2 regions of the Vallitalea longa genome follow, and region 2 is predicted to be linked to the other one. Evidence: a T-box and tRNA genes for the amino acid it is inferred to sense, from the RefSeq annotation. Region 2 holds a T-box; the other holds one or more tRNA genes.
What was found. The T-box of region 2 lies ahead of QMG30_RS17780 (glycine--tRNA ligase). A T-box ahead of a tRNA ligase gene usually reads a tRNA of that ligase, here a tRNA-Gly.
Positions count from the first base shown of each region.

Region 1 (6,034 bases), on a different contig from region 2:
TGGTAAATTAAAAAGAAATAAAGCATTCAAAAGACATATTTTGACTAAGAAAACTGCTAAGAAAAAGAGAACATTAAGACATGCAGCTATGATGGATAAGTCAAATGAAAAAGTAATAAAGAAGATATTACCATACGTTTAAAATATATAAAACGAACAGGAGGGAAAAATCATGGCAAGAATTAAAGGTGCTTTACACACACGTAAAAGACGTAAAAGAGTTTTAAAGTTAGCTAAAGGATATAGAGGAGCAAAATCTAAACAATTCAGAACTGCTAAACAAGCGGTAATGAAGTCAGGTGTTTATTCATATACAGGAAGAAAACTTAAGAAAAGAGATTTCAGAAGACTTTGGATTGCAAGAATCAATGCAGCAACTAGAGTTCATGGTTTATCATATAGTAAATTCATGTATGGTCTTAAATTAGCAGATGTTAATATTAATAGAAAAATGTTAGCTGAAATGGCAGTTAACGATTCTGAAGGTTTTGCTAACTTAGTAGAAACTGCAAAAGCTAAAGTTAATTAATTTGATTATATAATTTAATATAAGATTAAACAATATAGACTCTCTATTTTTAGAGAGTTTTTTGATTGCAAAAATGTATTTTATTGTAAAATTTGTAAACTAAAAAAATATTAACTTTCTATTAAATTCATATAGTTATTTTTATTAATGTAAAAGCCTTTTTGAGTAATGTTTTGTGTATATATAATGAAATAATGTAATTAAAACAAAACGGATATAGAATAATAGTTAATTACAACAAGAAAAAAATTGGTTTTTAAATACTAAAGTAACAATACTTTCTATTATGTCATATTATGTTGTAATAAATAAGCCTCTATGTTAAAATGGCTATATCAAAACACAAGAGGTGATGAGGATGTATAAAAACATTGGTAAAATAGTATTAATTATAGGGGCTCTGTGTTTGGTGTTTGTTCTAGCTATTGGCTTAATAAAAGACAATAAAAATACAGATGACACTTCTGCACAAGGAAATGAAAGTGAAACACAAGAAAATACTTCTAGTGAAAAAGAAAATATTATTGAGGAATTACAGATATCCGAAGATGATTTATCATTAGAAGCTGGTGATGAATATAAAATAACTGTTAATGGATTGATGACAGATGGAAGTTTAAAAGATTTAACTGATGAGGATAAGTTAATCGTTATATCTAATAATGATAAATTTACTGTTGAAGATGGTTATATTAAGGTTTCTGAAGATGCCAAGGTAGGAGAAAACGCTAAAATAAAATTTGTATATGAGTTTGATGCTGTAACTGTAAACTTAGAAGTTAGTGAAACAGGAGATCAAAAAGCTGAAACAAATACAGTTAAAGATACAAGTAATAATAATAAAGACATTGTAACCAATAATAATGCTAACAATAAAGATAATACTATAATGATAGATGATGAAGGAAAGCATATTGTAACAAACCCTTCAGATATACATGTGTTAGTCAATAAGGAAAGGAATCTACCTAGTGATTACAAGCCTGATGATTTAATTAAACCAGACATCAAGTTTTCATTTGAAGGTGAAAATGAAAAAAGATATCTAAGAGAAGCAGCTGCACATGCTTTAGAAGAACTTGTTGCAGAAGCTAATCAAGAAGGAATAGAGATTGTAGGGGTTTCTGGATTCCGTTCATATAGCAAGCAAAATTCAATCTTCAATTATAATGTTAACAAAAGAGGTTATGAAGCAGCCAATAAGATTAGTGCTAAGCCAGGTCAAAGTGAACACCAAACAGGATTAGCGATAGATGTTTCATGTGCGGGTGTAGGATATGCACTACAAGAAAGATTTGGTAAATTGGAAGAAGGAAAATGGTTAGCTGAGAATGCTCATAAATTTGGTTTTATCATTCGTTATGAAAAAGGAAAAGAAGATATAACAGGATATCAATACGAACCATGGCACATTCGTTATTTAGGTAAAGACATTGCTGAAGATATATATGAAAAAGGAATTACTTATGAAGAGTATTTTGAACAATATATGTAATAAATATTCCAAAAACTAAATTATATTAAAATAAGCTCATTTAGGCAATGTTATTAAGTTAATAAAAGCAAAGAGTTCTTGTGTGTGTTAACACACAGAGCTTTTTTTTTATGTAATATTTTAAGAAAATACTTGACAAATTTGTAAAAAGATGTGGCCAAGCCCTTTGGATATAGTGTTTTAAGGAAGTTACGGTATGAAAAAATCTTTTATAGTTTGCTACAAGAGATTCATTGTTCGATATTATCAGTACTCTGGATAAAATTCACTTTTTGTTAGGTGCCCAGGGAGAGATTTTGCTTCGCAAAGTCAATGTCCATAAACGTGAAATTTTTACCATAATCATTAACTGAATTTTGCCTATTCGAGTAGTTGAATATAGTTTTATAAATAGGATTATATTACTAAAAAGTTAGACAATGGTAAAGAAAGTTAGATAATTTGTCGAACTATTAAACATAATTTACTGTAAGAATGATGAGGGAGGATTGAATTTTAAAACAAATTAAGGTGTATATAGTAAATTATTATAAAAAATACAAAAATAAACAAAAAAATATAGCTAATAGGAGGAATTGAATTTGAAAACAAAAAAAATTTTTAGTATAATATTAGTAATTTCTATGGTACTTACAAGCTCTTCATTAATCTTTGCTAAGGAAACTAATTATGATGATAGAACTAGAGAATATAAATCTCTTAAGATTTCTAACGGTTATGGATTGGCAGGAAGATCAAGTATGAGAATAACTAGAGGTGCTACTTGTGAATTTAAGATAGATACACCAGTAAAATGTGTTACTCAAAAAGAAATTGTAGAATTAATAAAAGAAAATATATCTAACTTTTCTCAAGAAGAATTGTCAATTCTTAAAAAAGATATTTCATTTAATTATGAAGGATTTGGATCTCGTTTATTCTGTGGGTTATTTGGAACAAAATTTAATTCTTCCATTTTTGATTATAAGAATGCACATAATAAAGAGATTATACCAAGTGATACTAGTGGTAGAAATTTAATAAATGCCATTTATAATCTAGAAGAAAAAGATTATAGGATTACAGGAACTGTTTGTGCTGGTAGCAATAGTTATATACCTACACAACCTTACGCTTTCATAGAAGTAACAGTTATAGAGTTTGAGGATGGAAAAAAGATAAGAGTTATTAACACAAATAGTGTCGTAGCTGAGGGAGATGGAACTAGAGACATCATAAAATATTACAAAAAATATCAACCATTATATCTAATAACCGAAAACTAAAAAAATATAAATATCCTTAAATATACTTTATATTTGGGGGATTGTCATTTAGTTTAAAAAAAGAATCCAAGATAGAAATTAAGTTGTTTTCTTTCTTGGATTCTTTCTTAACATTTCTTAACTTAATGACATTGCTAATTTAGAGATTATGTTTTTCTATATAAAAAAACATCCCACCAAAAGGATATATTGATGAGACGTTTTCTTTTAAATGAATAAAGCGCGAGACGGGATTCGGACCCGCGACCCTCGCCTTGGCAAGGCGATGCTCTACCACTGAGCCACTCACGCTTATAATTTATGTTTGGTAATAATTTAACGCAAGATATATTTTATCAGAAATCACCAAAATGTCAATAGTTTTTAGTAGATTTATTTATATTATATGATAAAATTATTATATGAGATATTTCAAGAATCGTGATAGATTATTTTAGGAGATGCTATTATATGGATGATTTTTGGGATAAGATATGGGAAGCTAAAAGTTATAAGGATTTCATTAATTATATAGATTTGAACGAAGAGCATGAGTGGCTTAAGTATTTTTCAAAATATAATGTGAAAAGAGTATGTGATATTGCCTGTGGATTTGGTACTTATAGCGCTATATTAAGTGCTAATAATTATGAAGTTTATGGGTCAGACATTTCCAAAAGAGCAATTAAAATTACCAAAGATATTATGGAAAATATCAATTTAGACTACAAAAACTATAAAAATTGTAATGTAACAAATATATTATTCAATGATAATATGTTTGATGCAATTATTGCACATTCTGTACTTGACCATATTACATATGAGGACACAAAAACTGCTATTAAAGAATTTTCTAGAATTACTAAGCCAAATGGTATTATTTACATAAGCTTTGATTCGGTAGAAGCTGAAGATAAAGCAATTGCGCATGATACATTAGATGATGGTAGTATGATTTATACAGAAGGGAAAAGAAAAGGAATGATATTCAGACAGTATACTGATGAGGAAATAAAAAGATTGCTAAGTAAATATGAAATTCTATTTTTTAACAAAGATTCAAATGATGATAGAAACATTATTTATAAGAATAATAAATGTTTTAGTTTTAGTATTTAGTTTTAATCAAAGAGGTGAAGATATGATTATTGAATTATTAGGTTCTGGTGGTGCAATACCTATTCCAAGACCTTTATGTAACTGTAATATTTGTAAGGAAGCAAGAATTAAAGGTGTACCATATTCTAGAATGGGACCAAGTGTTTTCATTCATGACATTAATCTGTTGATTGATACTCCAGAAGATATTGTTCACCAGATAAATAGGAGCAATATTGAAGATATAAAATATTGTATATATTCTCATTGGCATCCTGATCATACTATGGGTAGGAGAGTTTTTGAGATGAATCATAATTTTAGAAGTTATCTTCCTAAAGATAATAGTACTAAAATATTAATACCTGAAGGTGTTATGCCAGGATTTAGGGAACGATTAGGTATATGGAACCATTTTGAGTATTTCAAACAAATAGGTATAATTGAAACTATTATTTTATCGGATAACAGTGAATATAAAATAGATAATGCGGTGATTAAGCCAATACGTCTTAAAGAGGAATATGTATATGGATTTCTAATTGAAAGTCTATCTAAAAGAGTGCTAATAATTATGGATGAACTTATCGGATGGGAAGTTCCAAAAGATTTAGGAAAGGTTGATTTGGCTGTACTACCTGCAGGCGTATTTGAATTTAATCCTATAACTAATGTAAGAAACTTACCTGTAGATACCCCAACTTTAAAGTTGGAATGTACTTTTTTAGAAACATTACACATAGTAGACAATCTAAATGCTGATAAAATAGTTCTAAGTCATATAGAAGAGTTAGACAAATTGTCATACGATGATTTGATTAAAGTCGAAGAGATTTACAGAAAGAAAGGCATAGATTTCAAATTTGCTTATGATGGTATGAAACTAGAAATATAGTTAGTTATAAACTAGGAGGAATCTAATGACAAAATTATTGAGTGAAACTTACAAGAAAACCAAATATAAATTACGTGACCATGGTTCACGTTCTGTTAACGATTTAAAAGTTGTAATAGATAAGGTAGAGCCAGATAGGATGATAGATTTTTATGGACAAGGATTTATAATTAATGATTTCGAAGATAAAGTAGCACGTATTCTTGGTAAAGAAAAGGCAGTATTTTTCCCCAGTGGAACTATGGCACAGCAAATCGCTCTACGTATGTGGTGTGATGAAAGGAAAATATATAGAGTAGCTTATCATCCATTATGTCATTTAGAAATATATGAACAAGATGGTTTAAAGAAACTCCATAATATAGAAACAGTACTTTTAGGTGAGAAAGACCGTTTATTCACTATTGATGACCTGAAGAAAATAGGAACGGATATTTCTACATTATTAATAGAATTACCGCAAAATTGTATAGGTGGACAGCTTCCTACATGGGATGAATTAAGCGAGATACTTGTTTATTGTAAGGAAAATAATATAAAAACACATCTTGATGGTGCAAGATTATGGGAGGCAGCTCCTTACTATAAGAAAGAATTAAATGAAATCTGTAGAGAATTTGATAGTGTTTATGTTTCATTTTATAAAAGTATCGGTGGTGTAGCAGGAGCAATATTAGCAGGTCCTGAGGAATTTATGAATCAATCAAAGGTATGGAAAAGGAGATATGGTGGAGATTTAATTAGTCTATATCCATATATTTTAAGTGCAG
Region 1 covers NZ_BRLB01000012.1:95,049-101,082, forward strand. The annotation lists gene rpmI (50S ribosomal protein L35) at 1-142, shown strand, start outside; gene rplT (50S ribosomal protein L20) at 173-529, shown strand; gene QMG30_RS16965 (M15 family metallopeptidase) at 888-2,024, shown strand; gene QMG30_RS16970 (hypothetical protein) at 2,606-3,289, shown strand; tRNA gene QMG30_RS16975 (tRNA-Gly) at 3,509-3,580, opposite strand; gene QMG30_RS16980 (class I SAM-dependent methyltransferase) at 3,740-4,390, shown strand; gene QMG30_RS16985 (MBL fold metallo-hydrolase) at 4,413-5,264, shown strand; gene QMG30_RS16990 (threonine aldolase family protein) at 5,290-6,034, shown strand, end outside.
Region 1: it encodes a tRNA-Gly, which carries the amino acid that the T-box ahead of QMG30_RS17780 (glycine--tRNA ligase) is inferred to sense. The anticodon was not compared.

Region 2 (6,034 bases):
TAGAACTAAAATGGAAGCATTGGTAAAACTTTTACATTTGGTTAAGCCTTTATTATCGTATGATGATGTAAAAGAAATAGTTAAAAAACGTTTTATCCTAGGTAGCAAGGAAATGTATAAAAAAGATAATGTATTGTTTACGACGGATAATTATATTGAGGCTGGAAATTTTTCATTATATAAAATATTTAAATATATTCCTTTCTCGCCGGCTATAGAGACATCTGGTACAGATTATCTATATCATGCTTTACTGGGAAATTTACGGAAGCCTATGCTATATCATAACAGAAGGGTAATACATGGATATACTCCAGATAGAAAAGGAGCTGAACAGACTTGTATGTATCACTTACGCTTAGCTATGTATAGATGCTTATCAAGATACTATATGTTGCTTTACAAAGAAATATTGAGAGATAAAAATATATTTATGAAGAATGAATTGTTTAATCATACTGTTATTGGTAAATTTCTTATTGATATTTCTAAAAAAGATCTGAAGAGAGAACAGAAAGAGATTTTAGATGCTATGATTGATATTTACAAAGGAGTTAACGATAACAAGTACACTATTTTGGCAAATAATATAATAAAAAATAAAGATTATATTATAAATAAAAGTTCTATGGATGTGTATAATCACGGTATATTAACATTACAATGGAGTAATATAACTAAGTTTGCTGAAGAAAATAGCAGATATTTATTAAATCTATAAATATTATGATTAAGATTTATGGATGGGAAATAATATGGTTATTGTCTAGAGAACTTAATAATAAACTAAACCAAAATCTAATGAGTTTATAGGACTATCAAAAAGATAGCCCTATTTTTTATCTCAAAGTAATTTACTTAATAACGATGATTTGTTATAATCTAAGACAAGATAGAGATAAATATTAGGAGTTAGCTATGGTTGAAATAAAAACAAAAGGCATTGTTGTCAATGAAATGGCAATAGGTGAAAATGACAAAAGGTTAGTTATCATTACCAAAGAAAAAGGTAAAATAACAGCTTTTGCCAGAGGAGCTAGAAAAACAAATAGTAGATTTCTTGCAGGTTCTCAATTATTTTCTTATGGGGAATACATATTGGTAAAAGGGAAATCTTCATCCTATAATATTAAACAAATACAACTAATTGAATCGTTTCATGCAATACGAACAGATATAGAGTCACTAGCTTATGGTTTATATGTATTAGAATTTGTTAGTTATATTACTGAAGAAAATGTACCCAATATACATATCATGAGACTTATGTTGAAAACTTTACAAGTATTGATAAGTAATATTATCAATTATGATTTAGTAATGAGAATCTTTGAACTAAAAGCCATGAGCTATATTGGTTATACTCCTAATGTAGTGAATTGTGTGATTTGTGGTAATCAATATGATGAATATTGGTTCAGTATCACTCAAGGAGGTATTATATGTAAAATATGCTCTAATCAGCAGAAATCGGTTATGAAAATAAGCAATAATACCATTTATACTATGAGATATATTCTTTCTATATCTATTGATAAACTATATAGCTTTAATGTAAATGAAGGTATTAAATATGAACTAACTATGATAATGAAAAAATTTATTGAATATCATCTTAACCATAAATTCAAATCTTTAGATTTTTTATTAGAATTATAGAATAACAAATATTTTAAGGAGAATTCAAATGAAAATAACAAGATATCTAATATTTGTATCAAGTATTTTTATATGTTTATTTTTAGTTGGTTGTGCTACTAAGAAAATAGATTTTATTGCAGGAGAATCTCTGTATGAAATTGGAGATAAGGATATAGAAGTAACTTTCATCAAAAAAAATAGCAATAAATATGATAAGCAAAAATACAAACAATATATAAATAATAAATTGAGTGAGCATAAGAACGTAGATGCTAAAATAAAAAACATAAAATTATATGGAGATAATATTAGGATAACTTTGAGCTTCAAAAAAGCAGATGATTTGGATGCTGTGTTAAAAGCAGATATTTTCAATGATACATTAAAAGAGTATTTAGATAATGATGATAGTGGTTATGACGAATTTGAAGATAAGGACATATTATATAACGTACTTACTGGAGAAAAAATAACAGAAGATGAGTTAGATGAATATAAAAAATATAGATTGATTAGATTGAATTGTAATAATTCTAAAGTCAAAGTTAATGGGGATATAAAATTTGCAAGCAAACAAGGTGAAATAATAAGAAAAGATACAATTTATTTTAAAGATTATGATACCTATTACTTGTTATATAAACCTTCTACAGGAATAAAGAATTGGGTTTTATGGACTCTACTTGTTCTAATAGTCGCTTATGCTGTTTTCCTTAGCATGAAATGGCAATCTAATAAGAAAACAGCAATCAATTGTTATTATTGTGGGCAGAAAAACGATTATGATGCTATATATTGTAAAATATGTGGAAATAAGATAATACATGATATAAAGCGAAATCCTAAATAGAATTATGTAAAATCTAAAAAATGTGCTTGACAGAGAAACACTGTTTTGTTATACTTTTTCTCATATAATGACAGTTTTAGAAAATTATTTAAATAAAAAAATACCGATTCTGTAATGATGAAGAGAAGTAATTAATTAAATAAATTCTTATAGCGAGTTCAGGCAGGTGGAAGCTGAACAGAATGTAATTAATGAATGGCGCTTTTGAACAGATTATTAAGTGGATGTGTCTATCACATCAAATAGGGTGGAACCGCGGAAGATATTCTTTCGTCCCTTCTAGGGATATAAGAATGTCTTTTTTAGTGTCAAAATAAATAAAATTTATAATATTGAAAGGATGTAAAACATGGAAAAGACTATGGAAAAAGTCGTTGCCCTTGCAAAGGCTAGAGGATTTGTATATCCAGGATCTGAGATTTATGGAGGATTAGCTAATACATGGGATTATGGTCCTCTTGGGGTTGAATTAAAAAATAATGTAAAAAAAGCTTGGTGGCAGAAATTCATCAAGGAAAGTCCATATAATGTAGGAATTGATTGTGCAATATTGATGAATCCACAAGTTTGGGTTGCTTCTGGTCATGTTGGCGGTTTTAATGATCCTCTAATGGATTGTAAAAGCTGTAAAGAAAGATTCAGAGCAGATCAATTGATTGAAAATTATATGAAAGAAAATGATCTTGAAGTAGAAGATGCTGTTGATTCTTGGTCTAATGAAAAAATGAAAGATTACATCGAAGAGAATGGTATCGTATGTCCATCTTGTGGAGAGAAAAACTTTACGGACATAAGACAATTCAATTTGATGTTCAAGACTTTCCAAGGTGTTACAGAAGAGGCTAAAAACACTGTTTACCTACGTCCAGAAACAGCACAAGGTATTTTTGTTAACTTCAAGAATGTACAACGTACTTCTAGAAAAAAAATACCTTTTGGAATAGGACAAATAGGGAAATCATTCAGAAATGAAATTACACCAGGTAATTTTACTTTCAGGACAAGAGAATTCGAACAAATGGAATTAGAATTTTTCTGTGAACCAGGCAAAGATCTTGAATGGTTCAATTACTGGAAAGAGTTCTGTATGAATTGGATACTGTCTTTAGGGTTAAATAAAGAAAATATAAGATTAAGAGACCATAGTCAGGAAGAACTATCTCATTATAGTAATGCTACTTCCGACATAGAATATTTATTCCCATTTGGATGGGGTGAATTATGGGGTATTGCTGATAGAACAGATTTTGATCTAAAAAGGCATCAAGAAACTTCTGGTGCTGATTTAACATATTTTGATGATATTAAAAAAGAGAAATATGTTCCATATTGCATAGAGCCATCATTAGGAGCTGATAGAGTAACATTAGCATTTTTATGTGAAGCTTATGATGAGGAAGAATTAGAAAATGGTGATGTTAGAAAAGTTCTACATTTTCATCCTGCTATAGCACCAGTACAGATAGCGGTTTTACCACTATCAAAGAAATTATCAGAAGAAGCTAATAAAGTATATACGATGTTAGGTAAGCATTATAATGTTGAATATGATGATAGAGGAAGTATTGGAAAAAGATATAGAAGACAAGACGAAATAGGAACTCCTTACTGCTTGACATTCGATTTCGATTCATTAGAAGATAATGCAGTAACAATAAGAGACAGAGATTCTATGGAGCAAGAAAGAGTTAAAATAGATGACCTTATTTCATATTTAGGACAAAAAATAATATTTTAACATAAAATTACACAAAAAAAAATATTAAATAGACACTTTATTAGTAAATTGGATAAAATCTATTTATTAGAAGAAAAAAACAAAAAAAAATCTACTTATTTTAAGTTTTTGTGTTATAATATATGTCGGACTTACACATAAGTAAAAAATTAGCAAATAAAGACTGATAACAATTTTATGGTAATGTTAATAAAATAATTGTTAAAATTGTACAATTTGGTGATAATTTTAGTATGACTTATAATTATTAAACTTATTAACATTATATATTAATGACATAAAAACTATGAGGTTTGACCTCTGGTTTTTAATATAAATAATTTTAAGAAAAGATTATCAGGAGGTATATTTAATGAGCAAGAAATATGTTTATATGTTTAGTGAAGCTGATGCATCAATGAAAAACCTTCTTGGTGGAAAAGGCGCTAACTTAGCAGAAATGACTAAGCTTGGTTTACCAATTCCTCAAGGATTTACTGTTTCAACTGAAGCTTGTATTAATTATTATGACAATGGTGAAAAAATATCAGATGAGATAAAAAAACAAATTGAAGATGCTTTAGTAAAAGTTGAAGAGATTAATAATAAAAAATTTGGTGACAATAGCCAACCATTATTAGTATCTGTTCGTTCAGGAGCTAGAGTTTCTATGCCTGGTATGATGGACACAGTACTTAACTTAGGTCTAAATGATGTATCTGTAGAAGGATTCGCAAAAGCTACAGACAATGCAAGATTTGCATACGATTCTTATAGAAGATTTATTCAAATGTTCTCAGACGTTGTTAAAGGTCTACCAAAATCAAAATTCGAAAGAGTTCTAGATGATATCAAAAAAGAAAAAGGATATGCAAGTGACCTTGATTTAACAGCTGATGATCTAAAAGACGTTATCGCTGCATTCAAAGATTTATATAAAGAACAATTAGGTGAAGCATTCCCACAAAACCCAGAAGAACAATTAATGGCAGCTGTAGAGGCAGTATTTGGTTCATGGAATAATGAACGTGCTATCATTTATAGAAGAATGAATGATATTCCAGGTAACTGGGGAACAGCTGTTAATGTTCAAACAATGGTATTTGGTAACATGGGTGAAAGTTCAGGAACAGGAGTTGCTTTCACAAGAAATCCTGCAACTGGTGAAGCAGGAATTTATGGAGAATACTTATTAAATGCACAAGGTGAAGACGTTGTTGCTGGTATTAGAACTCCAGAACCTATAACAAGACTTGAACAAGATATGCCAAAAGTATATAAACAATTCATGGAAATCGCTACTAACTTAGAAAATCATTACAAAGATATGCAAGATATGGAATTCACTATTGAAAATGGTAAATTATATTTCTTACAAACACGTAATGGTAAGAGAACAGCAGCTGCTGCATTAAAAATAGCTGTTGATTTAGTAGATGAAGGATTACTTACTAAAAAAGAAGCTTTAATGAAAGTTGAACCAAAACAACTTGATCAAATACTTCATCCTAACTTCGATCCAGCTGCTCTAAAAGCAGGAAACGTAGTTGCTAAAGGTTTACCAGCATCTCCAGGTGCTGCAGCAGGTAAGGTATACTTTACAGCAGAAGATGCTGCTGAAGCTGCTAAGAGAAATGAAAGAGTTGTATTAGTTAGACTTGAAACTTCACCAGAAGATATCGAAGGTATGTATGCTTCAGAAGGTATCTTAACTGTTCGTGGTGGAATGACATCACATGCTGCTGTTGTTGCACGTGGAATGGGTACATGTTGTGTATCTGGTTGTGGAGACATTACAATTGATGAAGAAAAGAAAGTATTTACTG
Region 2 covers NZ_BRLB01000013.1:99,798-105,831, forward strand. The annotation lists gene QMG30_RS17765 (DUF6271 family protein) at 1-721, shown strand, start outside; gene recO (DNA repair protein RecO) at 919-1,659, shown strand; gene QMG30_RS17775 (hypothetical protein) at 1,688-2,491, shown strand; T-box leader at 2,597-2,772, shown strand; gene QMG30_RS17780 (glycine--tRNA ligase) at 2,841-4,229, shown strand; gene ppdK (pyruvate, phosphate dikinase) at 4,582-6,034, shown strand, end outside.